4 regions of the Shewanella sp. LC6 genome follow, and region 2 is predicted to be linked to each of the others. Evidence: predicted binding sites of a transcription regulator. Region 2 holds the regulator's gene; each other region holds the start of a gene.

Region 1 (7,638 bases), 1.9 Mb from region 2:
CAACTCACCCACCGAACGCACCACTGGTTTAAATCGCGGTTGTAGGAAACCAGAGCCTGAGGCAAATGAACCTTTTTCACGGATTCGAATAATAATCTGCTGTCCAAGTGACTCAATTTCAATCGCCCCATCGGTGATCTCTTTATTGAGCTCCTGCGCCATTTTTTTCACTTGCTGATTAATCTTATCCTGCGCTGCCGCAGCCTCGGCCTTCACTGCATCTGCGGTTTCTTGGGCTGTAGCCGTTGCTTCGCCACCTCGCTGCGAACCGTTCTGTTGTTGTACCCCACCCGCACTATCATCTTCCCCCGCTTGGAAATCCAACGTGGGTTCGGTCATTTCATTGGTTTGTTGGTTGATGATCTCAATCGGCGTGGGATCGGGACGACCAGGACGGAACTCGAGGGCAATCACAGACGTCCCCTTAGGAATATCTTTGACTTCGACTTTGTTTTGCACCCCAAATGCATACTTCATCGAACCTGCAATCTGCTTAAACTTCATCACATCCATTTCGGAGAATGACAGCAGCAACACGAAGAAACACATCAAGAGGGACATCAAATCGGCAAATGTTGCCAACCAGAGTGGTGCTCCGGGCGGTGGACAGTTGCACTTAGCCATGGGCTACTCTCCGTCCGTTGTATCGATTTTCCGCTGTTTTTCAGCAAGATAGTTTTTCAAAAAGCCTTCAATTACTCGAGGGTTTTGGCCATCTTGAATCGCCAATACCGCATCCATAATCAAGTTACGGTTTAGCATTTCCTCACCCATTCTAAGGCTTAATTTATCGGCGATAGGAATACACACCATGTTAGCCACTACCGCACCATATAGGGTAGTTAACAACGCAACCGCCATTGAAGGGCCAATCGATTTCGGGTCCGACATATTGGATAACATCGCCACCAAGCCCACTAGGGTACCAATCATCCCCATCGCGGGTCCTACGTCACCAAAAGCTCGGAAAATGGCAATGCCGTTACGATGGCGCTCTTCGGTGAGGGCGATATCTTTTTCAAGCGCGGCACGCACCACCTCACCGTCATGACCATCCACTAACATATCGACGGCTTTTTGCATAAAACTGTTGGAAATTTGTGCTTCTTCAAGAGCAAGAAATCCACCTTTACGCGCCGCATCAGCCATCGTCACTGATTGTTCGATAAGATCTTCAGGTTTATCAATTTTAAACATAAAGGCTTTTACTGCGATTTTTACCGCACCTAAAAACTGTTTTAAATTGAATTTCATCATCACGACGAAGAAGGAACCACCGAATACGATAAAAACAGAGGGGACGTCGATAAAAATGGCAATGCCGCCGCTGGTCATCATGGCCCAAAGGATAAAACCAAAGCCCCCGACTAGTCCAATAACTGTAGCTAAATCCACAACGGCTCCTCAATATTCTGTATAAACGACATGATACTGACTCTATTGGCAAAATAACACTAAATGTCATCCGTCAACGGTTAACACTTTGGTCTTAACCCAAGCCTTATTTTATGATGTCTTAAGATGATTATAAGCATAATGCTACTATTGTCATTTATCGGACAAGCTCTAAGCAAGTTTAGTGGCAATTTCTATTTTCTGAAAAAAATTCAGCAACAAAGCGTGCTATCGAGCAAATATCCATCGACTGAATTTGACCCTTGAGCCGCCCTGATATACCTTGTGTCCGCTCTTTCAAAGGAATTATTAACGTGGCAAAGAAACCCGAAAATCTCAGTTTTGAAGAATCCCTTGGTGAACTCGAGCGCATCGTTGCTGAGTTAGAGCAGGGCGATGTCTCTCTCGATGATGCGTTAAAACAATTTGAACGAGGCATCAATCTGGTGCGTAACAGCCAGGCAAAACTTGAACAAGCTCAGCAAAAAGTGGCCATTTTACTCAAGCAGGATGAAAATGCGCCCCTCTCTCCCTATGCCGTTGAGGGCGAATAAGCGTGTTAGTCAATGCAATAAAAGAATATCAACTACGAGTTGATAACCAATTAAAACAACGTTTTAGTACACTCGAAGATACAGCTCCTCAGTTAAAAGCCGCGATGACCCATGGCGCCCTTTTAGGGGGAAAACGCATTCGTCCCTTCTTGGTTTACAGTGTCGGGCAAATGTTTGGTGTAGCACTTGAAAAACTCGATGCCTGCGCCGCCGCGATTGAATGCATCCACGCCTATTCGTTAATCCATGACGATTTACCCGCTATGGATGATGATGCACTTCGCCGTGGTCAACCCACAGTGCATATCGCTTTCGATGAAGCCACCGCAATTCTTGCTGGGGATGCACTACAAACCTTAGCTTTTGAGATTGTGACTGAAGCCGTGCCAGGGATTACCAGCGAGCAACATATCGCTATGGTCAGAGCATTGGCAAAAGCCTCTGGTTATCGGGGGATGTGTGGCGGTCAAGCCATCGACTTAGCCTCCACCGATAAGCACATTGATCTTAAAGCATTAACTCAACTGCATAATATGAAAACAGGGGCGCTGATCAGCTGCGCCGTTGAGTTAGCATTGATTGCCGCGAACGCGCCAAAAGATCAATATCAGACTATGATGGAATTTGCCCATGCCGTAGGACTTGCCTTCCAAGTCCAAGACGATATTCTGGACATTATTGCCACCACGGAAGAACTCGGCAAACCTCAAGGCTCAGATGCCGAGTCAAATAAGAGTACTTTTCCGCAACTACTTGGACTGCAAGGCGCAAAAGATACCGCCGCGCAACTGATCCAAGAGGCACTATCAGCGCTGGCTAAATTGCCATACAATAGCCAGTTAATTGCAGACTTCGCCCGCTATATTATTGAGCGAAGAATATAAAAAGAGACGAAGTATCTCGCTATGAGTTTGGACATTTCTCAGTTTCCGGTGTTGGCACAGGCCAACACACCTAATGAACTCCGCCAGCTTCCACAGGCCCTATTACCCCAATTGGCCGATGAGTTGCGGGAGTTCCTTCTTAAGTCCGTTGGCATGTCCAGCGGACATTTTGCCTCTGGGCTTGGCACAGTCGAGCTGACTGTTGCCCTGCATTATGTCTATAACACCCCGTTTGACCGTTTGATTTGGGATGTTGGTCACCAAGCCTATCCCCATAAAATCCTCACTGGTCGCCGTGATAGAATGCACACCATTAGGCAAAAGAACGGTTTACACCCCTTCCCTTGGCGGGAAGAAAGTGAATATGACACCTTTAGCGTAGGCCACTCAGGCACCTCCATCAGTGCCGCATTAGCCATGGCCGTTGCAGCCGAAAAAGAACAGGCAGGCCGTAAAGTGGTTGCCGTGATTGGCGATGGTGCCATGACAGGCGGCATGGTGTTCGAGGCAATGAACCACGCGGGTGATTTGCACAATGATATGCTGATGGTGCTAAACGATAATGAAATGTCGATTTCAGAAAATGTCGGCGCACTCAACAATCACTTAGCCCAATTGATGTCAGGCCGCTTCTACACCACGATTCGTGAAAGCAGCAAGAAAGTGCTCAAGGGCATGCCTGTTATCAAAGAAATGGCCAAGCGCACCGAAGAACACCTCAAAGGCATGGTGGTTCCTGGCACACTGTTTGAAGAGTTAGGCTTTAACTATATCGGCCCTATCGATGGCCACGATGTCGATGCCCTAGTGGAAACCCTGCGCAATATGCGCAATCTCAAGGGGCCACAAGTGCTACACATTATGACCAAAAAAGGTCGCGGTTATGAGCCAGCAGAAAAAGATCCTATCGGTTGGCACGCCGTCCCTAAATTTGACCCATCACAGTTTAAGAAGCCAGCGACTAAGCCGGGACTACCAACCTTTTCCCAAGTGTTTGGCAAATGGTTATGTGATATCGCTGAGCAGGATGAAAAAGTCTTAGGCATTACCCCTGCCATGCGTGAAGGGTCGGGTATGGTGGAGTTCTCGCAGCGCTTCCCAAAACAATATTTTGATGCAGCCATTGCCGAGCAACATGCGGTGACCTTAGGCGCAGGGTTTGCCTGTGAGGGCTATAAACCTGTGGTCGCCATTTATTCGACTTTCTTGCAACGCGGCTATGATCAGCTGATCCACGACGTCGCATTGCAGCGTTTACCCGTACTATTTGCGATTGACCGTGGAGGTATTGTCGGTGCCGACGGCCCAACCCATCAAGGGGCGTTCGATTTAAGCTTTATGCGCTGTATCCCAAATATGGTGATTATGGCGCCATCGGATGAAAATGAATGTCGCCAGATGCTGTATACCGGGTATTGCTATGATGCAGGCCCAAGCGCGGTACGCTATCCAAGAGGTAGTGCAACAGGTGCGACTCAAGTTGAAGCCATGACGGCACTGCCAATTGGTAAAGGGGTGATTAAGCGTTTAGGCAAACGTATCGCGATGCTTAACTTCGGGACTACCTTAGCCGCAGCACTCACTGCCGCAGAGAGTTTAGATGCAACAGTGGTCGATATGCGCTTTGTGAAACCGCTGGATGTGGATTTAGTCAAAGAGATGGCTCAAACCCACGATGTGCTCGTCACAGTGGAAGAAAACGCCATTATGGGCGGCGCTGGCTCAGGTGTGCTAGAGCTTCTGCAAAAGCTTAAAATGCCTAAACCTGTACTACAAATTGGCTTGCCCGATGAGTTTATTAAACATGGATCACCAGAAGAAGTGATCCATGACTTACAACTCGATGCCGAAGGCATGTTAGCGCAGATTAATGCCTATCTCGCCGATTGATTATTGATGGGGGCTAAGCTCCCATCAATACTACAAACGTGATAATTCACGATTAACGGCAAATAGAAAAGCAACAGACAAATAAAAAGGACTGTATCGGCAGTCCTTTTTATTGGTTTAACGTTTTACCGCTTAAGCTTCAATATCAATCGAAGCTGACTCTTGGCTAGGGCCACCTTGAGACACCATCACCATGGCTGGGCGCAATAAACGGCTATTCAGTTCGTAGCCTTTTTGCATTACTAACATCACAGTATTGGCTGGGAATTCAGCACTTGGTTGCATACCAATCGCTTGATGTTGATCAGGGTTGAAGGCTTGTCCTTGAGGATCAATTTGTTTTACACCAAATTTCGCCACAGCGGTCAACAAACTCTTTTGTGTTAACTCAACACCTTCATAGATAGCTTTAGTGGTTTCATCCTGCGGATTAGTCCCTTGCAGCGCTCGCTCCATATTGTCTATCACTGGCAGCAATTCGTTGGCGAATTTTTCCAGAGCAAACTTATTGGCTTTCTCTACATCCATCGCAGCGCGACGACGAATGTTATCCACTTCGGCAGCTGCACGTATTACTGAATCTTTTTGCTCATCAACTTTCGCCAAAGCGTCAGCGAGTAACTGTTCCAGCTCTTCAATACGGAAATTGGCTTGGGTAAGCTCATCAATCAGACTTGCTTCTTCGGTAGAAACTTCAGACTCTACACCCTCTTGGATCAGATCCTGTTCTGCTTTAATCGACTCGTTGCTCATTTTCACTCCAGCTAAAAATGCTTTGTTTCTAAATACTCTGGGCATATTATGGGGATCAATTTTGACGTTTCAAGGCCTAAGGCCAGATCTAGCATAAATATGACCACAAAGTTCCACACCATTGGCCTAATTGGTAAGCCGCATCATCCAGGGACAAATCAAACCCTCAAACGTCTGCACCACTGGCTGACGATGCAAGGTTATGAAGTCCTCGTAGAAGAGCGGGTAGCAACTGAGTTAGGCCCACAAATTGTGGCGGTTGATTTATTAGAGATTGGCGAGCGTTGTGATTTAGCGATAGTCGTTGGCGGTGATGGCAATATGCTCGGCGCCGCCAGAGTGCTGGCGCGCTTCGATGTGGGCGTGATTGGTGTAAACCGTGGCAACCTTGGCTTTTTAACGGATTTACCGCCGGATGCATTCGAAGAGGCGCTCGCTAAAGTGCTCGATGGTGAGTTTGATACCGAACACCGTTTTTTACTTGAGGCAGAGGTCTATCGCCATGGACAGCTAAAAGCCAGTAATACCGCGGTAAATGAAGCGGTGCTGCATCCGGGGAAGATCGCTCACATGATTGAATTTGAAGTCTATATTGACAATCAATTCATGTACAGCCAACGCGCCGATGGCATGATAGTTTCCACTCCCACGGGGTCAACCGCCTATGCACTGTCAGCAGGTGGGGCGATTCTCACCCCCAATTTACAGGCATTAATTTTAGTCCCGATGTTTCCACACACCTTGTCATGCCGTCCTATTGTGGTCGATGCTTGCAGCACCATTAAGATGGTGGTTTCCCCTGAAAATGGCGAAAACCTTGAGGTTAGCTGTGATGGCCATGTGCATTTAGCAGTATTACCCGGTGATGAGATCATCGTGCGCCGCAGCTCTGAGCAACTTAGGCTTATCCATCCTAAAGGCCATAATTACTTCCATGTATTACGAAGCAAACTTGGCTGGGGCAGTAAGTTGTTTTGAGTTTGTACGATGAGATGATGCGAAGCTTAACTCAAGCAACCTACCATAAAAAAATATAGACAATGACTGACTATAGTTGTTAACAAAATGGAGTTGTGCAGCTGCATTGCTGTAAACAGCTTTATTAACCGTTATTAAATTTCAGATTAACTCATATTTCATAAAGTGACATTGCTCACACTCAATTTCCCCGCCCGATAAAGCGTGAGCTAGATCACACTAAAAATCTCCATCTAAAAATCATATAAAATAATAAAAATCATATATTTAAAATAAATCATTAAAAACCACCGTTCCTTTTAATGAGAGCCTGAGTGACGCAGATCACACCTTAATATTGTCTTAAAAATTCATTAAGTGCCCATTAATGAAATAAATGGATCAGTTAATTGCAATACTGATCGCTAATTTAGTGAAGATCTGATTTTTTATAACTAAAAAGCATAAAAGTTAAATAAATTACTAATAACAGGAATATACAAACCACTCTTTAAGTGACATTGGTCACAGTTGAAGAAATCCTATGAGAGAAGCCTCCCGCAGCACTGTAAATTAGCATTTCATACAGCAGTCAAAATGATCTAGATCATATAAGTTCAACCCCGAATAGCGTCTAGTACACACCACAGAATGTCGTAACAGTGATTATTAGTAGTGAATACTGCTGATTTATCCACCATAAGTTCTGATATCGAAGCACCAATAAGATTCCTATAAAAAATAAGACAGACCACTTTATGTAGAGGCAAGCATGACAATACTCCAACTCTTCGCCAGCTTGACGCCAGTGCTCAGTGTAATGATCTTTCTTGTATTACTGAGAATGCCCGCGTCAAAAGCTATGCCCATTTCCATGGTAGTTACGGCCATCGCCGCCGTATTTATTTGGCAAATGGATACCACTCTATTGGCCGCATCCGTTCTTGAAGGACTGCTGTCAGCGATCACGCCATTAACCATCATCTTCGGTGCGGTATTCCTACTTAATACTCTGAAATATTCAGGTGCAATGGATACTATCCGAGCAGGCTTCACTAACATCAGTGCCGATGCCCGTGTACAGGTGATTATTATTTGTTGGTTATTCGGCGCCTTTATCGAAGGTAGCGCAGGCTTTGGTACGCCAGCCGCCATTGGCGCGCCACTGCTGGTATTACTGGGAGTACCTCCTGTCGCCGCCGCCG
Region 2 (7,638 bases):
GTCCATGACAGGCATTTCAATGTCCATAGTGATTACTTGGGGATTAAGCTCAGCAGCCATCTTCACCGCTTCAGCCCCGTTAGCAGCCGTCGCGATCACTTCCAGTTCAGGATCTTGATTGACTATTTCACTAACACGTCGTCTAAAAAAGCTTGAGTCATCAACGACTAATACTTTAATGGCCATTCCATTCCTTAACTTGGGAACTAACTTTTATTTTTCGCATAATGCTTTAATAGCCCAGGAACATCCAAGATAAGCGCAATACCACCATCGGATGTAATCGTTGCCCCAGCCATACCTGGCGTACCGTGCAACAAGGCTCCCAGTGGCTTAATCACCACCTCTTCTTGGCCAATCAGTGCATCCACAACAAAACCGATCTGCATCATACCTAACTGCACTATCACAACATGACCATGTTTCTTGTCACCATGTTTGAAGGTAGTTTTATTTCGATGCAACCAATGCTCTAGATAGAAGAGCGGCACGGCCTTGTTGCGAACGATGACAGTGAGCTGCCCGTCAACAATGTTGGTTTTGGTAAGATCGAGATGAAAAATCTCATTAACACTTGATAATGGTAGAGCAAAAACTTGTTTAGCCACATCGACCATAAGTGTTGGCATAATTGCCAAGGTTAACGGCACTTTAATCTCAAGTATGGTGCCTTTGCCTTTCATCGAGTCAATATGCACAGTACCGTTGAGTTGGGTGATACGGGTTTTAACCACGTCCATCCCCACTCCACGACCAGAGATATCTGAAATCTCGACCTTGGTCGAAAAGCCTGGGGCAAAGATCAAGTTATAAGCTTCATTGTCCGTCATACGCGCAGCGGAATCTTCATCCAGCACGCCACGTTTAATGGCAATTTGTTTTAACTTTTCGGGATCCATACCTGCGCCATCATCTTCGATTTTTAGCAGAATATGGTCACCCTCTTGGCTTGCCGATAGAGTAATCGTCCCCGTCCTGGGTTTACCAGAGGCTTCACGGTCATTTGGCATTTCAATACCATGGTCGACCGAGTTACGAACCAAGTGCACTAAAGGATCCGCCAGCGCCTCAACCAAGTTTTTATCAAGGTCAGTTTCTTCACCGACCAACACTAAATCAATTTCTTTATTGAGCGTACGGGCTAAATCACGAACAACGCGAGGGAAACGGCCAAAAACCTTTTTGATAGGCTGCATACGGGTTTTCATGACCGCGCCTTGCAAGTCAGCAGTCACTAAATCTAGATTCGCGAGTGCCTTAGACATCTCTTCGTCATCACGACTAATGCCCAAACTCACCAAACGGTTACGTACTAATACTAGCTCTCCCACCATATTCATGATTTGGTCGAGTCGTGCAGTATCTACGCGAACGGTCGTTTCACCTTGAGGAACATTTGCTGATGCGGCAGCGGCAGCTTTAACAGGAGCCTTCTCGGCGAGCGCAACTTCGGCCTGAGGTTTAACCGCTGGAGGGGTTACCGGAGTAACACTGGCTTTAGGCACAGCAGGAGCCGCAGCAGATGTGGCAGGAGTGGGAGTCGGTTTCGCAGATTCCACTTTTGCAACAGCTTTGGCTGGTGCCCCACCTTTTCCATGAAGTTCGTCGAGTAAACGCTCAAATTCATCGTCAGTAATTTCGTCTGAATCGACAGCAACAGCAGTTGGTGTTGGTGTTGACACTGGCACAGCAACAGTTTCAACCTTAGGCTGAGGTGATATAGGTGTATCTACTTTGCCATTAAATTTTCCTGAACCATGAAGCTCATCAAGCAGGGCTTCAAACTCATCGTCAGTGATATCATCACCCGAGCTGGTAGCTTGTTGTACTTTAGGCTTGGCTGTATTTGATACAGAGGGAGTTGACGCAGTGGGTGCTGCCACAACATCAGCATTAGTAGTGTTAGTCACACCGGGACCTTTTCCACTACCGTGCAGTGCATCAAGCAAAGCCTCAAACTCCGCTTCATTAATCTCATCAATACTTGAGTTTGAAGAACTCACAGCCTCAACAGGCATCTCTTCAACTGCGACAACGTCAACAACAGTTTCAATAACGGACTCGGGTTCGGGCTCAGCAATAGATTGAGGCTCTGACGCAGTTTGTCCTAATTCTGACGGCAGAGGCTCACCAGAACTAAGTAACTTTAACTTTGCAAGTAATGCAGCATCAGCAGGATCTTGTTGCTCTCCCTGCTGGGTTTGAGCAAACATGGTGTTAATCGCATCAACAGCCTGAAGAATAATATCCATTAATTCTGCTGTGACACTGCGCTTGCCAGTACGCAATAAATCGAATGTGTTTTCTGCCTCATGGCAGACATCAACCATGGGAGTCAAACTTAGGAAACCTGCGCCGCCCTTTACGGTGTGAAACCCCCTAAAAATGGCATTTAGCAAGTCAGTATCATCAGGATTATTCTCAAGGGCAACAAGCTGCTCTTGAAGCAACTCTAATATTTCCCCCGCCTCGATTAAAAAGTCCTGGAGTATCTCTTCATCTACATCAAAGGCCATCAAATTGACTCCCAGTTAGAAACCCAGACTCGATAGCAGATCATCCACTTCGTCTTGACCTGTTACTACATCTTGACGAAGCTCGGCATTCATTATCGGCCCTTCAGCTTCAATATTATTTTTCTGAGTAATCTGACTCTCAATCATTGGCTGCTCACCAAACACCGTCAGCATAGACACCAGATTACTTTCAACTTCCATCACTAGATCGATTACCCTGCGGATCATTTGTCCAGTCAGGTCTTGAAAATCCTGCGCCATCAATATTTGGTTGAGCAATTCGCGTAATCGGTTTGAGTCCAATTCACTTCGCGACATCAAATGCTGAACGTTATGGCAAAGCACCTTAAAATCACTGAGGGCAATTTCACGACGCATTAATTTGTCCCACGATGGCATCACTTGTTGGATGTTCGCGGTTAATGCATTCGCTAACGGCAAGCACTCCTCAACAGCATCCATAGTCTTATTTGCAGCTTGTTCAGTCATGTCAATGACATAACTTAGCCGTTCCTTAGCATCGGGTATTTCTGTATTGGCTAACTCAACTAACCGATTATCGATTTGGAAATCCATAAGAGCGCTATGCAATTGGCGAGTGAGTTTGCCCACCTCATCAAAAAGTTCCCTCTGAAGAGGAGCTGCCAGTTCTCTTAATAAATCATCAGCTTGATTTTGTTCATTCGCGCTTAACAGTTCGACTAAACGCTGAGCATGCTCGAGCGTGATGAGCCCTGATGTATGTGACTTCATAGCTCATCCCTGCTTAAGCGAGTCGTTCAAATATTTTATCTAGCTTCTCTTTCAATGTTGCTGCGGTAAAAGGCTTTACCACATACCCATTCACACCCGCTTGTGCTGCAGCAATAATTTGTTCACGTTTTGCCTCGGCAGTGACCATTAATACCGGTAAATGCTTCAAGGAGTCATCGGCCCTAATGGCTTTAAGTAAATCGATACCCTGCATGCCTGGCATATTCCAGTCTGTAACGACAAAATCAAAATCGCCTTTTTGCAACATTGGCAAGGCGGTTGAGCCATCGTCCGCTTCCTGGGTGTTGTTAAAGCCCAAGTCTCGCAACAAGTTCTTGATGATACGTCTCATTGTCGAAAAGTCATCAACGATGAGAATCTTCATATTCTTGTCCAAGGTTTCCTCCGGTGAGCTGACATTCAGTGCTCAATTAATAATTATACTTATGTCCAATGCTTGAGTTTGCCTTTGAGTCGCAACATTGCCTGACTTAATATCTGGCTAACACGCGATTCGCTTACCTCAAGAATGGCGCCAATCTCTTTTAAATTCAATGCTTCATCGTAGTATAACGATAGCACTAGCGCGTCCCTTTCGGGCAATAATTTTATCGCCTCAACAAGTGCAGAATGAAACTGGGTTTCTGCCAAGACCTCAAACGTACCATCGCTAATATCATCGCTTGTAGTGAGTATATCCTGTGATACGCCTAAGTCTTCTATCCCTATGATTTTACCAACAGAAACATCGTTAAGAATATGATGGTACTCATCGAGCGTCATATCAAGTTTTTCTGCAATTTCTGTGTCGCGCGCATCACGACCTAGCACTTGCTCTAATTCATCAATAGCTTGGGCAACTCGACGATTATTTCGGTGGACAGAACGAGGAACCCAATCGCCACGGCGGATTTCATCCAACATGGCGCCACGGATCCTTATGCCGGCGAAGGTTTCAAACTTTGCACCTTTACCGCCATCAAACTTAGATGATGCTTCTAATAATCCCATCATCCCCGCCTGTAGCAGGTCATCTAACTGCACAGAGGCAGGTAATCTGGCGAGCAAGTGATGTGCAATTCTTTTAACCAACGGTGCATACTGTTCAACGATTGACGTTTTATTGTCTAAACAAGTATACGCTGCGGCTTTATTCACTCGTTTTTTCCTCTTGAAAATCTGGTCGTTGAACTAAGCGCTCAACGAAAAACTCCAAATGCCCACCAGGTTGCTGTGGTACTGGCCAGCTCATAATTTTATTCGCTAGGCCTTGGTAAGCAATTGCAGCGGGAGACTTAGGATAAGCTTCAACCACTAACTTTTGCTTGCGAACCGATTTACGCAAATTTTCATCAAATGGAATGGTCGCAACTAATTCAAGTGCCACGTCCAAGAATCTGTCGGTCACTTTACTGAGTTTAGCAAACAATTCCATACCTTCGCGTAAACTACGCACCATATTTGCAACAATTTTAAAGCGGAAGACGCCGTGTTCACGGCTGAGGATTTTGATTAATGCATAGGCGTCAGTAATAGACGTTGGTTCGTCACAAACAACAACCAACACATCCTGTGACGCACGGGAGAAACTGAGTACCATGTCAGAAATCCCCGCGGCAGTATCCACGATGAGGATATCAAACTGGGTGCGCATCTCACTGAAAGCACGAATTAAGCCAGCATGTTGCGCAGGACTTAGCTCTACCATGCCCTGAGTACCCGATGTGGCTGGCACAATCCCAATACCTTTAGGCCCCCGGACAATAATGTCATCTAACTCAGCATCGCCAGACAATACATGGGAAAGGTTACGTTCAGCACGGATCCCTAACATGACATCGACGTTTGCTAAGCCAAGGTCAGCATCAAGCACTAAGACACGCTTGCCCTTCTCGGCTAATGCTACGGCAGTATTGATGGATACGCTGGTTTTACCCACACCACCTTTACCACCCGTAACCGCGATTACTTTCACTTTTTCGTTATAGGGTTGATTCATCATACGTAAACCACTTGCTTGATCCAGGGTCATAACTCTACTCAAATGCACAGGTCATATTATCTGACCACGCTGTGTCTGGTAACGATTGTTGTTCTGTGTTTTCTAAGGCCGCTAATGCTTGCTCAGCGAGCATCAAAGTATCAGCAACTTTCATATCTTCGGGCACTCGCTGCCCATCCGTAACATAACTTAATGGCAATCCACTTTGGATCAACACACTTAATGCGCCCGCTAAAGACACAGATTCATCAAGTTTGGTGAGTACAACACCAGATAAGGGAATGCGTTTAAAGTGATTTACAGCATCTTGCAGCACGCGGCGCTGTCCTGTGGCAGACAGTACCAGATAACTGCGGATAGGTATTCTGCTATTTGCAGTTAAATTATCAAGTTGCTGGTAAAGCCGCATATCTCGTTGGCCCATACCCGCGGTATCTATCAATACTAGCTTGCGATTTCTAAACTGATACAGAATTTGCTCTAGTTCAGCAAGGTCATGGGCTTGTTTGACTGGGCAGCCCATGATTTTGCCATAGGTGGCCAATTGCTCATAGGCGCCAATACGATAATGATCTGTGGTAATCAATGCCACTTGGTCAGCACCATGGTGAGCAGCAAAGCGTGCGGCCAGTTTAGCCAAGGAAGTGGTTTTCCCCACTCCAGTGGGACCAACTAATGCCACAACACCGCCTTGCTTAACAATATCATCACCTTGATTATCAAGCATATTCGCAAGACTTTGCGGCAGTGCACGAACTAATTCTGCAGGAGTATAGTGTTGGCTCAGCGCAGCTAATTTGTTTGCCACCGCTGGTGAAAACTCGGCCTCCAACAACTTTGACTCCAGCATGGCACCGACAGGGTCGATACGCTTTTTATGCTCAGTCATCAATGCTGAAACCTGATGGGTCAACAAATTACGTAAGGATGATAACTCGTCGCGCATGGCTTCAAGATCGGCATTTTGCTTTTGCGAACTCTGTGACTTTTTATCGAAGGGATTGCCCATATCACGGCGCTCAGCTTTAGGCGCAGCTGCGGTAGCTTGTAATCCTTTAGCCCATGCAGGAAGCTCTGCATCTTGTTGTTGATGCGTGAGTTGTTGGTTTAAACGATTTTGTTGCTTCTCAAGCAAGGCTTGGAGTGAGTCCGCTGGCGCCGAGGGTTTTAGCTTAGTTTCAGCGCGGATAGGCGCTTTGGCACCGAGCGAAACTAAGTCATCACTCACATCCATAAAGGTCGGAGTCGCAGCAGGCGCTTTCGCTTTTGGCTCGTCGTAGTCAACGGCAGCGACAATCTCAATACCGCCGTTCACCTTTTTATTGGACATAATCACCGCATCGGAGCCGAGCGTGTCCTTCACTTGGGCCAGTGCAGCACGCATGTCTTTGGCAAAAAAACGTTTAATCTTCACTTATGCGTCCTCTACTGGCCGACGGCAGATACGATGCGTATTTGCTTTTCATCGGGGATTTCTTGGTAAGAAATCACTCTGAGATTAGGAATAGTATATTTAACAAAGCGAGACAGGGTCGCACGTAACATACCAGACGTTAGCAAAATGGCAGGCTGTCCGACCATTTCTTGCTTTTGAGCGGCATCCGCTAAGGATTGTTGCATACGCTCCGCAAGACCTGGCTCGATATTGGGGCCATCTCCACCCGTTGCTTGCATTGATTGATGCAACATTTGTTCCAACTCTGGCGCCAAAGTTATGACGGGGATTTCGAGTTCAGGGCCAGAGATCTCTTGAACGATCATGCGCTTCAATGCGATACGCACCGCCGCCGTTAACACTTCAGTATCGTTACTCTTAGTGCCGTATTCTAACAAAGTTTGCACTATGGTACGCAAGTCTCTGACAGAAACTCCTTCATTTAATAGGTTTTGCATCACTTTTACGACATTTCCGAGCGGCATCACATCAGGAATAAAGCCATCCACCAACTTAGGCGAGTGTTTAGCAAGCATATCCATCAGTTGTTGCACTTCTTCGTAGCCTAAAAGTTTTGCTGCATTATTCGTCAATATTTGGCTGATATGAGTTGCCACTACCGTCGCGGCATCCACTACCGTATACCCTAAGGTTTGGGCATGTTCACGCAGTTCAGGGGCAATCCACACGGCTTCGAGACCAAAGGCAGGATCACGGGTCTCAATGCCATCTAACTTACCGTACACTTGTCCCGGATTAATGGCGAGCTCGCAGTCATGGCGAATATCCGCCTCACCCACAACAACGCCCATAAGAGAAATACGATAGGCATTAGGCGAAAGGTCTAAATTGTCACGTATGTGAACCGCAGGAACCAAGAATCCCAATTCTTGCGAAAGCTTTTTACGTACGCCCTTGATCCGGCTGAGTAA
Region 3 (7,638 bases), 2.3 Mb from region 2:
TAATGCCACACCCACGGCCAAGGCGGGCCTTGCCATTGGCAAAGATAAACGCCAAAAACTCTGCCAAGGCGAGCAGCCCATGATCCTTGATGCATGCGCCAAACTTAAGGATTGCTCCATAAACGCGGTACGCGCTAACAGATAAATATAGGGAAATAACACCAGCGATAACACACACGCTGCACCACCTAAGGTGCGAATATCAGGGAAAAAGTAATCCTGCGGTGAGCTCCAACCAAAGAGCGCGCGCAAACTCCTTTGTACTGGGCCGGCGTAATCAAATAAATCCGTATACACGTAGGCAACAATGTAGGCTGGCATGGCCAAGGGCAATAACAAAGCCCATTGCAAATACCGTCTACCGACAAATTCACAGCGCGCCATTAACCAAGCGCAGGGCAACGCTAGCAAGAGTGAGCCAGTACTCACCCACAGGATCAACCATAAGCTATTAGTGATGTATGTCGGTAATACAGTAGAAAGTAGATGACCAAAAACGGCCTCATCGGGCTGAGCCGCTTGAAGAAGTAACGCAACGAGGGGTAACACCAGTAGCACAGCTATGGCATAACCAGTAAGCGACCAGCTTCTGGCTAATCCTAAAATCATGTGGCTCCTTTAAACAAGTGCGCCAATTAATGGCGCACTTATCGATTTAACTGCCTAACTAGAGGTCAAACTGCACTTCATCTAACAATTTCACTGCTGCTTGGTGATATTCGGCCAGCTTGAAAATCGGCAACTTATCAGATTTAAACTCGCCCCAAGAGGCCACTAAGGTTGAAGGTGCAACATCGGCTTTTACTGGATATTCCATATTCACTTCGGCATAGGCTTTTTGCGCCACATCGCCAGAGAGGAATTCCATCAACTTGATAGCATTGTCTTTATTCGGCGCGTGGCGAGTAAGCACCATACCTGAAACATTGACATGGGCACCGCGGTCAGCCTGATTCGGGAAATTAATCACCACGGCTTCAGCCCAGCTCTTTTGCTCCGGATCTTGCAGCATATTGCCATAGTAGTAGCTGTTACCAATCGCGATATCACATAGGCCTTCTTTTACCGCTTGAACCTGTCCGCGATCGTTACCTTGAGGCTTGCGGGCTAAGTTAGTTTTCACGCCCTGTAGCCACGTTTTCGTGTCCGCCTCACCGTGATGAGCAATCATCGAAGCCACCAAGGCGATGTTGTAAGGATGCTTACCGCTGCGAGTACAAATCTTACCTTTGTATTTAGGATCGGCGAGTTCTTCATAACTAATCGCTTGTGGGCCTAAGCGATCTTTTGCCGTATAGAGGTTACGAACACGCATCGTCAAGGCATACCATTGCCCATCCGGATCGCGGTATTGCGCAGGAATATTGCTATTGAGCTGCTCACTTTTCACGGGAGAAGTCAGATCTTTTTCGACTAATTCGACCAAACGAGAAAAATCTGAAGTTAACACTAGATCGGCGGGCGATAAGCGACCTTCACGGGCGATACGTTCGGCAATCCCGTCTTTGGCAAACACCACATTCACGCCAATGCCTGTTTCTTCAGTAAAGCGCTTCAAGATGGGCTCAACCAAAAATGCTTGACGATAGGAATAAACCGTTAATTTTTCATCCGCATGTGCAGACTGTGCAACCGATATTAACCCAATTAAAGCGGCACAAGTTACCCATTTCATTCGCGATTTCTCCTCAAAATGATGACGTCAAACGTGAGTCGTTCTTAGATTAAAAATGATAATAGTTATCAGTTTCGCAAGAGTAATTGATCGACTTGAGGAGAGCAATAGTTAGTATAACTTTTTGTTTTTAATGAATTTAAGATATAAAAAGGCAAATTATCTCAAACCAAACTAAACTGAATCTTAATTTTTAAAAATAGTTGGGAGGTATTATGTTTAGCATGCTACTACTCTTCATTACTATTCTTGGACTAGTGATATTTATGACCTACCAAAATAGTCAAAAGCAGCACAAGTCGTTTGCCAAAACCACGAGTTTGGCAAAACGAGCAAAGCACGGAACGACGATATTGAATGCCTTCCACTGCGTGAGTATTGAAAATGAAGCAAATTGCTGCAAACAGGTCGATGCAATTAAAGGAAAACGCTTCCTGTCAAAAGAAGCGCCTGAAATTCCAATCAAAGGCTGCACCCAAAGCCAATGTCAGTGCCACTATAAACACTATGACGATAGGCGCCAAGCTGGTAACGATCGCCGAGTTGACTACGGCATGACTAAAGAGCTCTTCGGCGCATTTGGTGAACATAATCGCCGAGATAAGCCTAAAGGCCGGCGCTTAACCGACCATTGACAATATTTATTGTGGGCGAGTATCTACAAACGCAGGTAAATCACGCATTTCGCTAAACCAGATCGCAGTCGCTGGAGCAACTTTACGCCAATCGAGTTCAGGGTGTCTGAAATCCATATAATCCAACAAACAGATTAACGCTAACTGTGGTGCTTGTATGGTTGCTTGAGTAATCACGCTCTGATGCTCCATCTGCATCAACCCACGCAGCAGAGCCTGCTCAAAACGTGATGTCCAAAAAGCTGATCTCACCCCCTCATCTTCACGCATTTGCTCTTGGCGCAACTTCACCGCGCTATCAATTAATCCCTTGATCATCGAGTACTGGCACTGCAATACCCAGTTATAAGGTTGACCGCCAAACATTTCCTGTGAACCTAATTCTGCGTCCAGATAACGCATAATCACTTCGCTATCGAAAATAGGCACGCCATCATTCGTGATCAGGCAAGGAATCTGACCTAACGGATTAACATCAAGCAACTGTGCCGTATTTTCCATTGGATTAACGAGAACTTCTTCAATATCTTTAATCCCTAAATAACGGATTAAGCTACGAACACAGCGAGCATAGGGTGACGCAAGGGAGCAGAGCAACTTCATCAAAAAATCCTTCTAAACGACAACTATAAAGCAACGAATACGTTGGTAACGGATGCTAAACACTCTCATTATTACCAATATTTTTCTACGGTAATTTGCCCAGGAGCACGGCGTAAATTTTTCGAGAGCCCCTTATCAAGCAATGCCGCTTGGGCGCCGCTAATCATCCCAGGATTACCGCAAATCATCACCTGGGAATCCGCAGCACTTAAGGTTAATCCGACTTTCCGCTCGATTTCACCCGAGACTAAGCCATCGGGGATACGACATTGCAATGCGTCATCAAGCTTTTCACGGGTCACAGTTAAACACAGGATAAACTGATCTGGATATTGCATCGAATAAGCCTTTAGTTTATCGAGGTAGGCTAAATCTTTAGCTTCGCGCACACCATAGACAAGCACAATTTTCTCAAAACGCTGCCAAGGTTCGGCGGTATCCAGCATGGATAAGAATGGCCCGATGGCCGTACCTGTGGCTAAAAACCATAAATGCCGACCTTGTAATTCTCCCTTTGGGATCTCATCTAAGGTCATAAAACCCGTTGCCGTTGGAGTGATTTCTATTTCATCACCGATGGTAAGATTCTGTAATTGTGGGGATAACTGGCCATCCTCTACAGCAACAGCCAAAATCTCGGCATAGGGTTTATCGGGAGAATTAACAAGGGAATAAGCTCTAGCGATACGCTTATCATCTTGCAGTTGACTGAGTTTAATAAATTGACCGGGAATAAAGGGAGCTAACTCGACCGCTATCCGCAGTGAAAATAACTTGTCGTTCCAATCAATACGTTCAATAACGCGTCCCCTAGTCCACATAACTCGCCCTCAAGCAAAACGTTAAATAGGCTCCTAGCATAGACGGTTATTCACACAACAAAAACCCCTTATTGTAAGGGGCTTAAGAGTTAAGATATGCAGGATTAAATTAAGTGTTAGTCGCTTGAGTCTCATTTGATTTTTTATTAAAACTGTCCCTAAAGGCCTGTAATCCTTCTTGAACGAGCCCATAGGTTTTATCCACACCATCGGCAATATCGCCCTGCAACACTTTAAGACCAGATAAAATATCCCTCGCCTCTTTAAAGCCATTATCGATAGCGCCACCAATGATGGTCATAAAGCTGTCGAGCTGTTCGTCAAAACTCATATTCGAATTTTGCTGCTGATGAACACTAAAAAATTGCGTCGCGAAACTCACAATACGATCGGCAGTGGCCTCGGGGGACGTATCGACACCGTTATCATAGGCGGTTTGAATCGCGTTCTCGCCCATAGAAGGAGCTAACTCTTTGTTTATCGCTTCGATTGCTGCGCGATAAAGCAAGGTCATAGATTGATCACCCGACTTTAGGCTTACATCTTCCTGCGCCGATAGAATTGCTTGATTCATTAACTGCTTACTAGTTTGCTGCGCCGTCTGTTTAGAGGTGGCATCCACATTTTTCGTCTTATCACTATTTGCCGCGTTTTCAGCATATTTACTGTGGGTCGAAGAAGTGCTCTGTACCTGTGCAGGGTTATTGATTTCCATGATGCTAGTCCACTCAACTTGGGGGAGACTTAATTATCGACCAAAATTTGAGCAACTTTAGCAATTTTATAAATTGCAGTACCATTCATACTTAATGCGATGATACAAATAGAGAATAGGTTTGTTTATTCAATACCATCCTAACCCCACTCTTGCACACGCCCATAAAATAAGGATATAAGGCATGGCAATCGCCCAGTATGTACATGGTTTTTTGCGGCATAATCGAAGAATCGGTTTCAATTCAGGAACGCTAATACAATCATTACTGATAAGTCTGCTATTCTTCGCCAGCATTGGACTTAGTCCGATCAATCAAGCTATTGCCGATAATCGATTAATCATTATCGTAAGACATGCAGAAAAAGCTGATGAGCCCGCAGGCGATCCTCCCCTTTCAGCCAGTGGCAATATACGTGCTCAGGCGCTTATCAGCGCCTTAAAACGTACCCCCATTTCACAGCTGATTGCGACTCAATATCAAAGAACTCAGCAAACCTTATTACCGATTTCAACGGAACGGCATTTACCGATTACTGTGCTCGAGGCAAAAAAACCTCTCGAAACCCATATCCAACATATTGTTGAACAAGTACATGCGGTTAAAGGTAACAGCTTAATTGCAGGGCACTCCAACACCGTGCCACTTATCATCAAGGCTCTCGGTGGACCAGACATTCCCAACATCAGTGAAGATGATTACAGCCAGTTGTTTTTACTTTCTATTAATGATGGACAAGCTGCCAGCTTGATCTCCACCCGCTACGGCAATGAATAGAGGATAACAAGATGCACGAATTGAATTGGTTTATGTGGGGACTAGATCTCTTATCTGGGCTGTTTTTAATCATTATCGGTTTTGGCGCTCTAGCCATTGTCTACATGTACTTTGCTGACAAATTGCAAACCAAACAGGCAGTACGCCATAACTATCCTGTGATTGGTCGTTTTAGATATTTATTTGAGAAACAAGGTGAATTTTTCAGACAATACTTTTTTGCCCAGGACAGGGAAGAACTCCCCTTTAACCGCGCAGAACGAAGCTGGGTATATAGAGCGGCTAAAAATGTCGATAGAACGATAGCATTTGGCTCGACCCGGCCCTTGGACACGACAGGTACGATTATGTTTATGAATACCGCCTTTCCGACCCAAGATGAGGACATTACACCCATTCATCCGCTAACTATTGGCGCCGATTGCCGCGAACCTTACACCACAAATACCATTTGCCACATCTCTGCCATGAGCTTTGGCGCTCTGTCCCGCCCCGCTATCACCGCCTTATCCCATGGTGCGGCGCAGGCAGGTTGTTGGTTAAATACAGGTGAAGGCGGTTTAAGCCCTTATCATTTAAAGGGCGGCTGTGATTTAGTCTTTCAAATCGGCACCGCCAAATATGGCGTTCGTAACGAGCACGGCCATTTAGACGATAACAAACTCAAAACAATTGCAGCGCACCCTCAAGTCAAAATGTTTGAAATCAAAATGAGTCAAGGTGCAAAACCCGGTAAAGGTGGCATCCTACCTGGCGTAAAAGTGACAGAGGAAATCGCCCATATTCGCGGTATTCCACAGGGACAAGATTCCATCAGTCCCAACGGTCATATCGAGTTTAAAAATGTTGGCGATATTCTGGATATGATTGCCAGAGTGCGCGAAGTAACGGGTAAACCCACAGGAATAAAAGCCGTACTCGGCGACATAACATGGCTTGAAGATTTTTGCGATGAAATTGAACGTCGTGGAGAAGCATCTGCTCCAGACTTTTTCACCTTAGATAGCGCCGATGGTGGAACAGGTGCCGCGCCGCAACCTTTAATGGATTGTGTTGGCCTACCGCTAAAAGAAAGTCTACCTATTTTGGTCAATATATTGATTCAACGTGGACTGCGTAAACGTATCAAAGTGATCGCCTCTGGTAAACTCATCGTCCCTTCACGGGTTGCTTGGGCACTCGCCTTAGGCGCCGACTTTATCGCCTCAGCCCGTGGGAATATGTTCGCCTTAGGCTGTATTCAAGCATTGCAATGCAACAAGGACACTTGTCCCACTGGAATTACCACACACAATAAAAAACTTCAGCAAGGACTTGATCCAAAAGATAAATCTAACCGAGTTGCCAATTATAACCATAATCTACACCACGACTTGGCGCTAATAGCCCATGCATGTGGGGTAACAGAACCAAGGCAGCTCAAACCTTCCCATGTGCGGATTGTACTTGAAAGTGGCTTGTCGGTTTCACTGGATAAATATTATTCCCATATCAATCAATAATTAATAAATTTCCAGCGCATAACATACGACTTTCATCTAAAGTTAATTCAGCAATAACTAATTTGAATGTGTATCACAAAAGGAGTAAAATCCGTGATACACGCATTGAATTAAACCATTTCATATTTATTGTTAAGGAAACACTGTGAAATCTAGCTTTGTAAGCCAAATGTCTGACAGCAAAACTGCCAGCACAAGCTGTAAGAGCTGTAATCGCTTAACAGAGATCGAAGGCGAGCTGTTGTGTTTTCGTGAAGGTCAAGTCATTCGTCTGAAACGAATTGACGACTCGACCAATAAATTCAATCTGCTGTGTGAAGGTTGGAAGGCTGGAAAACCCAAGGGGATATAATTTTATATATCCTATTATTCTGCTTAACAAACACCATGAATATCAGCGTTATATTCATTCGTTCCACGAATAATCCCAGCCAGTCCCATATCTAGATTCAGTTTGGCCAGCGTTAACCGTCTTGTTGTCACTTTCAGACCTGCATTGAGCTCAGCATGAATTCGTTGTAGCGAATCATAATCTACACCGCGCTTTTGAAGCGTTGCCATAATCGCAAACCAGTCTGTGCTGACTTTCTCTTCTCTGCCTTCAATATTGACTCTTAATGCCATATTTTCCATGCCAAGCACCTCTTATGATTATTTGCTTGGATTCGAGTATAGAGAGCCTTAGCTGAATAAAAACTGAATTGTCGCAACGCTATTAGACTTACAGCAAACGCTTTTGATAATTACACCAAGAGCTGTTGTTGTTCATTTTGTATCCGCCACAACTTAGCGTAAAGGCCGTCCTGGGCTAATAATGCTGTATGATGTCCCTGCTCAACAATTTCGCCTTTGCTTAAAACAACAATCTGATCAGCATCAACAATAGTCGATAATCGATGTGCAACCACT
Region 4 (7,638 bases), 1.2 Mb from region 2:
GGCCCACAGGATTGCTCGACCCTGAGCTTGAGGTGCGCCCCGTTGGTATTCAAGTGGACGATTTGCTCTCTGAGGTCGCTAAACGGGTTGCGGTAAACGAGCGGGTGTTAGTCACCACGTTAACTAAACGTATGTCGGAGGATTTAACTGAATACCTCGACGAACATGGTGTCAAAGTCCGCTACTTACACTCAGATATCGATACCGTAGAGAGGGTGGAGATCATCCGCGATCTGCGCCTCGGTAAGTTTGATGTGCTGGTCGGCATCAATTTGCTGCGCGAAGGCTTAGATATGCCGGAAGTCTCGCTCGTCTGTATTTTGGATGCAGATAAGGAAGGCTTTTTACGTTCGGAGCGTTCGCTTATCCAGACCATTGGTCGCGCCGCGCGTAACGTTAATGGCAAGGTGATCCTCTATGCCGATCGCATCACCAACTCGATGGCAAAGGCGATGGGCGAAACCGAGCGCCGCCGTGAGAAACAGCGAGCCTACAACCTTGAGCATGGCATTGTGCCAAAAGGCGTGGTCAAGCGTATTACCGATGTGATGGATGTGGACGATGGCAGAGAGTCTGAAAAGGGTTATGGTCAAGCATCCCTTGGCAGAGTCGCTGAGCCTAAAGCCAAACGTTATCATGCAGATGCTGCGCAGCTGAGCCATGATATCGACAAGCTCGAGAAGCAAATGCATGAACATGCGCGTAACTTGGAGTTTGAACAGGCGGCGGCCTTGCGTGATGAGGTGAAACGCTTAAGGGAATTACTGATCAGCGCATAAATGAGTTTCTCGCCTAAGCAAGGCGTTGAGACTCGAAGCTGTGATGCTAACGTTCTGCCACTAAGGTGTTTTACTGAATAAAAAGCCGCTAACACAATGTGTTTAGCGGCTTTTTATTGGATTAGATCATCAAAGAAGAATCGAGACTTTATGCTTTTTCTTTGGTTAGCATCGTGCGTGGGAGCATAAAGAATAAGAGCGCGCAGATTAATCCGCAGATCAAACCAACTAAATGCGCCTCGGTCGCCACCCGCGCGCCGATCATTGCGGTTACATCATCACTGGCGCCATAGAACTGCTCATGGCCGACTTTGACTATCACCCCGAGCAGCAGCAAATAACCAGAGTACATTTTGCGGCGAATATCCTGCACTGCGCCATAGGCAAATAGGCCATGTAACATGCCGCTCAGCCCCACATAGCCTAATAATTGCGGATAGCCCAGATACAAGCCAATGCCTTCAAATAGGCAAAGTAGGATAAACAGCGCGGCTAATCCCTTAAGCTGGTAATGAAAGTGGTGCAAAAACAGCACTACCCATAATCCTGCGAGGTTCATCAGCAGGTGCCAATGATTGGTATGTAGCAGATTGCCTGTGATCAGGCGCCACCACTGGCCGTCACTGATATCGCTGCGTCGATAGGCGAGCAAGTTATCTATGCTCGGGGTAAAAAGTCCCGTAACATACAAGAGCGCGCAGAGCAGACTGACGATAAGCGCCAGCCAATAGGGGCCGAGTTTTGTTAACGTCACCAGTCTCACGCCTGCGGTTTACCCGTTTCAGTTGCCTTGTCGAGCGAGGCCATCACTGCGGATTTGTTTTGCAGATAATCCTCTAAGCCTCGTTTACGAAGATGGCAGGCTGGGCAGTCACCGCAACCATCGCCAATAATGCCGTTATAACAGGTCAGAGTATGGTGGCGAACTAAATCGAGCTGCTGATATTTATCGGCTAATGCCCAGGTTTGGGCTTTGTTGAGCCACATAAGCGGAGTGATGATGTTAAGTTTTTTATCCATGCCTTGCACCAGTGCCGATTCCATCGCGCGGACAAAGTCGTGGCGACAGTCGGGATAACCCGAAAAATCGGTTTCGCAGACACCGGTAATAATCGCCTCTGCCCCTAATTGGTAGGCGTAGATCCCCGCTAGGGTTAAAAACAGAATATTACGCCCAGGCACAAAGGTATTGGGCAGGCCGTTTTCCATCAACTCGTGGGATACGGGGATCGCATCCCGGGTGAGGGCTGAAATGGCTAACTCATTGAGTAAGCTCACATCCATCACTTTATGGCTAGTGATCTTTAAGCGCTTGGCGAGGGATTTGGCCACGTCAATTTCTTCACGGTGACGTTGACCATAATCGAAGGTGATCCCATGGACTTCATCATACTGTGTTAAGGCTTGAATAAGACAAGTCGTTGAGTCTTGTCCGCCACTGAAAACCACTACCACCTTTGAAACTGATGCTGCTGACATAGGATCCACTTAAATTGACACATAAAATAGGGCGTAAGTGTAACTCAGGCGCTAGGGCTTGCAAACTCTTTGCTGGCGCGTGGCGACGGGTATATCGCTCTTGGTATCACTCTGTCTGAGGCGGTAAAAACTTGCAGCTACAGCTAAAATCCTCTATAACTGCCGCCCCAGAAAAACGGAACGCAAGCATGAATTACCCAGTCAACGAAGTCTTTGAAACCATTCAAGGTGAAGGTGTCTTTACCGGAGTGCCCGCCATTTTTGTGCGTTTACAGGGTTGCCCTGTGGGATGTGCTTGGTGTGATACCAAACAGACTTGGGATCTGCTTGAGGAAAATAAGGTGTCACCCGAACAAGTGATTACCGTCGATGGCTCCGTGGGTCGCTGGGCAAACCATACGGCGAAGAGTCTTATCGAGGCGTTCAACGCTAAGGGATACACGGCGCGCCATGTGGTGATCACAGGTGGTGAACCTTGTATGTATGATTTGAATGAATTAACCCTCACGCTCCACGCTGCCGGCTTTGCCACTCAAATCGAGACCAGCGGCACCTTTGAGGTGAAGTGCGATGCTGATACCTGGGTGACTGTCTCGCCCAAGATCAATATGAGAGGTGGTTATAAGGTGTTAGCGCAGGCCTTGACCCGCGCCAACGAAATAAAGCATCCGATAGCGACCGAACATCATATCGACGAACTCGATGAGTTACTCAAAGGGATTGATGTGTCAGCGAAAACTATTTGTTTGCAACCGATCAGCCAAAAACCAAGGGCGACGGAATTAGCCATGAAGGTGTGTATTGCCCGCAACTGGCGTTTATCGATTCAGACCCATAAGTACTTAAATATCGATTAATCGCCACTTAGTGCTGTGCACTCTTCTTTAACGCTCCGAAAGGGGCGTTATTTATCAGCAAAATCTATGAATTAAAGACAATAGTTTTAACTAAGCGATAAAAATAATTTTGTATAAGGTGGAGTGCTAGAAAGAAAACTTAGGGAATAAAGCGGTATATAGCGTGAGATGAGAAAGAAGTGGTGGAGGGAGAAGGATTCGAACCTTCGAAGGCGGAGCCGTCAGATTTACAGTCTGATCCCTTTGGCCACTCGGGAACCCCTCCACATATTTTCTTCCGACTTTTAAGTTGCGCTTAAAAATCATCTTAAATCTTGGCCAGATTTAAGGGTAAAGCAAGTTTACAGCAGACTAACGATTGACGAACAACAGAAGATAAAAGTGGTGGAGGGAGAAGGATTCGAACCTTCGAAGGCGGAGCCGTCAGATTTACAGTCTGATCCCTTTGGCCACTCGGGAACCCCTCCACGAGTATCTTTTATAGCATCACTAATTGTTAGTGCAAATGGTGGAGGGAGAAGGATTCGAACCTTCGAAGGCGGAGCCGTCAGATTTACAGTCTGATCCCTTTGGCCACTCGGGAACCCCTCCTCAATTGCGGCCGCCATAGTAGTCAGAAACCTTAGGCATGTAAAGTCTAAATATGAAAATTTTCCTAAAGTTCTTGTTCAACTGGTCGATTAACTGACAACGAGTTGTTTTAGCGATGTTTTTTTATGCAAATCGATGTTCCTTTAATCAATGAAGCCCAAATTGGCTCCCGCTTAAATGCGGCAATCGAACACAACAGGCGAGGTGAGTTTGCCCTGTTGCTGTCGCTATTGTCTGCTGACGCGAGGGACATGGCGCAGTTTCAATGGCAAAAAGAACTCGATACTGCCGAAAAACTACAACGTCAGTTTGAATTACCACCAAAACAAACGTTAGTGGCGGATTTATCCTCAGACAATCATATTATCGACAATAGCGCCGTGTTTATGCAGCAAGGGGCAAGAGCATTTCAATTGCAACAGGCCTTGCGACCGGAAGCGTTAGTGATCCGAGGTGGTGAACCCATCGCCATGGCCGAAGCCTTAAGTAACTGTGAGTTTACAACTCGCTTGCGTCAGCGGGGGCAATTGCCATCTCCTCAAGTTGAAATCATGCACTTTGCCGATCAACTGGCGATCCAACGTAATTTGATCCCACGCTTAGCCAGTGCTTAGTGCTACTGAGGCTATTTATTATCAAAGGTATTATTTCGGGTAATAAGCGTGAGCAATACCAGAGTCTCTCTCATCATCATTCCCTATAATTAGTCGTTAGTGATATTAATGTTGAGTCGCTTATGTTGAGTTTTTAACATGAGACCATTAGAGAGGATAACCCTATGAAAGGTATCATTGCAGGACAAACCCCCACAGTAAACGACACATGTACCGATTGCGGCAGCTTTGTCGACATAGGCGCAGTGATTGATGAACAAGATACTGTACTTGAGTTGCAGTTTACGGGTGGCGAGGCGGAAAATGAGGCGGCAAAGATGGTTGAGCGTGCCCAGACACGTTTTCGACACACGCAAGCGAGCGTTACTCGAGGTGAAACGGGTGTGACGCTCAAACTGGTATTTGATGTCAGTGTCGAAAAAATGATTTTCCAGTTAGAGAATGGTCTATAGCGCAACCCCTGTGATACAAGTCGAGGTTAATTTGTAATAAAGTGTGGCCGATGTTGCTGTTTTAAATGTAGATCGTGTAATCTGCGTCAACAAAAACAATGATAAATCGGCTCCATTAACACTCCTATCTTTGGTGTGTTAGTCGCAGCATTATCGTTTTACCCAACACGAAGTTTTGTAGGGATCAGAGTGAAGCGACGTCAGCATCAACACTTATTAGAGTCTTTAGTCCATTCTACGGCAAAGCAGCAGGGTGATTTCACTAAGACGGCAGAGTTAGCGACAGAGCTACTGTGTCAGAATTTAGCGGTCTCCTTGGTGTCGGTGTGGATTTTTTCTGCCGAGCAAAACACCCAATCTCTCGTCGCCCAGTTTGGGGCGATGGCGCTGCAGGACATCTACCGTCCTAAACTGCTGCAAACGGTGCCGCGTTATTTAAATGAACTAAAAAATCACAGACATATAGATGCTGGTAATACGCTTATTGACCCGCGGTTGACCGAATTAGTCGATAGTTATTTTATTCCACGCCAAATTTTATCTAGTCTCGAAGTTGGCATCCGTATCAATGGCCATCTTGAGGGCGTGCTCTGCATTGAGCGCGCGCAGCTCACACACCATTGGCACGATAGTGAAATTCATCTGGCTTGCCAAATGGCCGATCAATTAGCCCTCACTCTTGCTACCAAACATGCTTACGATAAAGAAGAACGTCTCAGCCTTTTTCGCTGCGCCATAGAACAATCTCGTCAAATGACTATGTTGATTAACTTGCACACTGAAAAAGTGGAGTACGTTAACCAAGCCCATCAGGATATTAGTGGTATTTCTCGGAGCAGGAGCGTTGGCACTAATTTACGTGATTTAACTTTTTTCAAACAGCACAATGCGTTAGCTGAGCAGACCTTAGCAAAAATTTTCAGAGGTGAACTGGCAAAAGGTGAAGTGCAATTTAATCGTGCTGATGGTAGTCGTTATTGGCTGAAATATGTTGTGAGCCAATTTATCACCGATAGAGGCAATCATTACGCTTTAGTGTCGGGTGAAGAAAGTACGGATGAGCATAACTACAAAGCGGAGTTGGAACGTCTGGCGTGGCGTTGTAGCTTGACTGGACTGAACAATCGCAGTCACTTTAATCGAGTGCTCGAGCGAACAACACATGGGCTACTGTTGCTAGTCGATTTAGTCGCCTTTAAGCGTTTTAACGATACTTATGGTCATGAAAATGGCGACAGCCTGTTGATTGAGATTGGCCGGCGCTTAAAGCATTTTTCAGACATCAACAAAGCGACTGAAATCGCTCGTGTCGGTAGTGATGAGTTTGCGGTATTACTGACCGACGACAACGCAGTTTATGATCTGGACTATATCAGCACCCGCTTATACCAGCATTTAGCCATGCCGATATTAATTGGCCGTGAACAAGTGGAACCTAAACCCGCACTGGCCGTGGTTGATATTGCGTCGGTGGCAAATTTATTTGCACCACTGACCTGCGCCGATATTGCAGTGCAATATGCGAAGAAGAAAAAGGGCACAGCAATTCAAGTCTTTAACAGTACATTGCTGAGTGCGTTTAAGGAAGATGCGCAAATTGAACGCGATTTGCATAGTGCTATTCGCGGTCGACAATTTGAGCTTTATTACCAGCCCTTAAGGGATCTCGAACAGCAAACTTATATCGGTGCCGAAGCGCTTATTCGTTGGCATCATCCCAAAAGAGGCGTGCTATATCCCGGCGCGTTTATTGATATTGCCGAGCAATCGGGGATGATCAATGCGATAGGCAGTTGGGTATTAGAGGCGGCCTGTCGGCAATTGAATATTTGGCAGCATCACAATGCCGATCTTAGCATGCATGTTAACGTGTCTGCGCGGCAGTTTTTTAGTGGTAATTTGTATGAACAAGTATGGCAACTCTTAACCCGTTATCGTTTAAAGCCCAAAACCTTAATTTTAGAAATTACAGAGACGGAACTCATGGGCGATATTCGCCATGCGACCTTATTGTGTCAGGAGTTGGCTGAACTGGGGGTAGGCTTGGCTATCGATGATTTTGGGACGGGTTACAGCTCGATGCGCTACCTTAAACAGTTTCCTATCAGTAAGTTAAAAATCGATCGCTCGTTTATTTCAGATTTGACGATTAGCCGCGAAAGCCAAGAAATCGTCTCGGCCATTATTGCGATGGCGAGTGCGCTCAATATTTCCTTGACCGCAGAAGGGGTAGAAACCGTTGAGCAGGAGGCGTTTTTAGCCAAGAGTTTGTGTCATCAGGCACAGGGATATTTATACAGTCCAGCTCTGCGAGAACCCGAGTTTGCGCAGTTTTTGCTGGCCGCGAAACAATCGAGTTTTATCGCCCACTAAACCAGATGTTCGTATTGGTGTGATGAAAAAATAAAGGCAATCAATTGATTGCCTTTATTTTATGAGTCGATACTTTCATCAACAACTATCGTGTTAAGCAGCACTGTTTAAATTTCTTACCACTCTGGCAAACACAGGGATCGTTGCGCCTAGGGCGTTTGGCCTGCATTTGTTGTCCTTGGGTATAGTACCAACGGCCCTGTTCAAATATAAACTCAGATCGTTCATAGATTGCATCAATCTCACCCGCGAGTTTATACCAAGCTTTGAAGGTCACATTGCCGCGTTGAGTACCATCGGGATAGATTTTTTCATTCGCAGCTAAGACCTCAAGCCCTAACCAATGTGGATGTGGGCCTTGCTGTAGTTGTTCGAAGGTTAAGCCATCGAGAAAGTCTACATGGTGAGTTTTAATAATGTAATCAAAATTTTTCAACACAAATGCGCAGTAGCGTGAACGCATTAGTTGTTCGGGACTGGTGGCCACTTGAGT

The links. The regulator FliA, encoded in region 2, starts transcription of late flagellar genes. The targets are predictions, from matches to a motif close to CTAAAGNTNNNNNNNNNNNNGCCGATA.
Region 1: a site for FliA is predicted at 1,554-1,580, ahead of pomA (flagellar motor protein PomA). Genes of this name have one in related genera too.
Region 3: a site for FliA is predicted at 4,484-4,510, ahead of FJD32_RS19295 (DUF5610 domain-containing protein). Genes of this name have one in related genera too.
Region 4: a site for FliA is predicted at 3,771-3,797, ahead of FJD32_RS12620 (VC2046/SO_2500 family protein). Genes of this name have one in related genera too.

The regions. Positions count from the first base shown of each region.
Region 1 covers NZ_CP043902.1:3,451,787-3,459,424, forward strand. The annotation lists gene FJD32_RS15515 (flagellar motor protein MotB) at 1-624, opposite strand, end outside; gene pomA (flagellar motor protein PomA) at 628-1,395, opposite strand; gene xseB (exodeoxyribonuclease VII small subunit) at 1,710-1,949, shown strand; gene ispA ((2E,6E)-farnesyl diphosphate synthase) at 1,952-2,833, shown strand; gene dxs (1-deoxy-D-xylulose-5-phosphate synthase) at 2,855-4,723, shown strand; gene grpE (nucleotide exchange factor GrpE) at 4,856-5,476, opposite strand; gene nadK (NAD(+) kinase) at 5,576-6,454, shown strand; gene FJD32_RS15550 (L-lactate permease) at 7,206-7,638, shown strand, end outside.
Region 2 covers NZ_CP043902.1:1,573,742-1,581,379, reverse strand. The annotation lists gene FJD32_RS07135 (chemotaxis response regulator protein-glutamate methylesterase) at 1-186, opposite strand, end outside; gene FJD32_RS07130 (chemotaxis protein CheA) at 207-2,516, opposite strand; gene FJD32_RS07125 (protein phosphatase CheZ) at 2,532-3,269, opposite strand; gene cheY (chemotaxis response regulator CheY) at 3,283-3,666, opposite strand; gene FJD32_RS07115 (RNA polymerase sigma factor FliA) at 3,714-4,427, opposite strand; gene FJD32_RS07110 (MinD/ParA family protein) at 4,420-5,301, opposite strand; gene flhF (flagellar biosynthesis protein FlhF) at 5,306-6,685, opposite strand; gene flhA (flagellar biosynthesis protein FlhA) at 6,697-7,638, opposite strand, start outside.
Region 3 covers NZ_CP043902.1:4,305,874-4,313,511, forward strand. The annotation lists gene FJD32_RS19270 (iron ABC transporter permease) at 1-609, opposite strand, end outside; gene FJD32_RS19275 (Fe(3+) ABC transporter substrate-binding protein) at 668-1,675, opposite strand; gene FJD32_RS19280 (hypothetical protein) at 1,891-2,310, shown strand; gene FJD32_RS19285 (glutathione S-transferase N-terminal domain-containing protein) at 2,317-2,913, opposite strand; gene FJD32_RS19290 (ferredoxin--NADP reductase) at 2,985-3,734, opposite strand; gene FJD32_RS19295 (DUF5610 domain-containing protein) at 3,844-4,449, opposite strand; gene FJD32_RS19300 (phosphoglycerate mutase family protein) at 4,634-5,227, shown strand; gene FJD32_RS19305 (FMN-binding glutamate synthase family protein) at 5,239-6,729, shown strand; gene FJD32_RS19310 (hypothetical protein) at 6,875-7,081, shown strand; gene FJD32_RS19315 (hypothetical protein) at 7,105-7,362, opposite strand; gene FJD32_RS19320 (ABC transporter ATP-binding protein/permease) at 7,473-7,638, opposite strand, start outside.
Region 4 covers NZ_CP043902.1:2,789,218-2,796,855, reverse strand. The annotation lists gene uvrB (excinuclease ABC subunit UvrB) at 1-779, shown strand, start outside; gene rrtA (rhombosortase) at 928-1,542, opposite strand; gene queC (7-cyano-7-deazaguanine synthase QueC) at 1,539-2,258, opposite strand; gene queE (7-carboxy-7-deazaguanine synthase QueE) at 2,447-3,115, shown strand; tRNA gene FJD32_RS12635 (tRNA-Tyr) at 3,296-3,380, opposite strand; tRNA gene FJD32_RS12630 (tRNA-Tyr) at 3,498-3,582, opposite strand; tRNA gene FJD32_RS12625 (tRNA-Tyr) at 3,622-3,706, opposite strand; gene FJD32_RS12620 (VC2046/SO_2500 family protein) at 3,832-4,320, shown strand; gene FJD32_RS12615 (DUF406 family protein) at 4,485-4,772, shown strand; gene FJD32_RS12610 (EAL domain-containing protein) at 4,962-7,145, shown strand; gene FJD32_RS12605 (YchJ family metal-binding protein) at 7,231-7,638, opposite strand, start outside.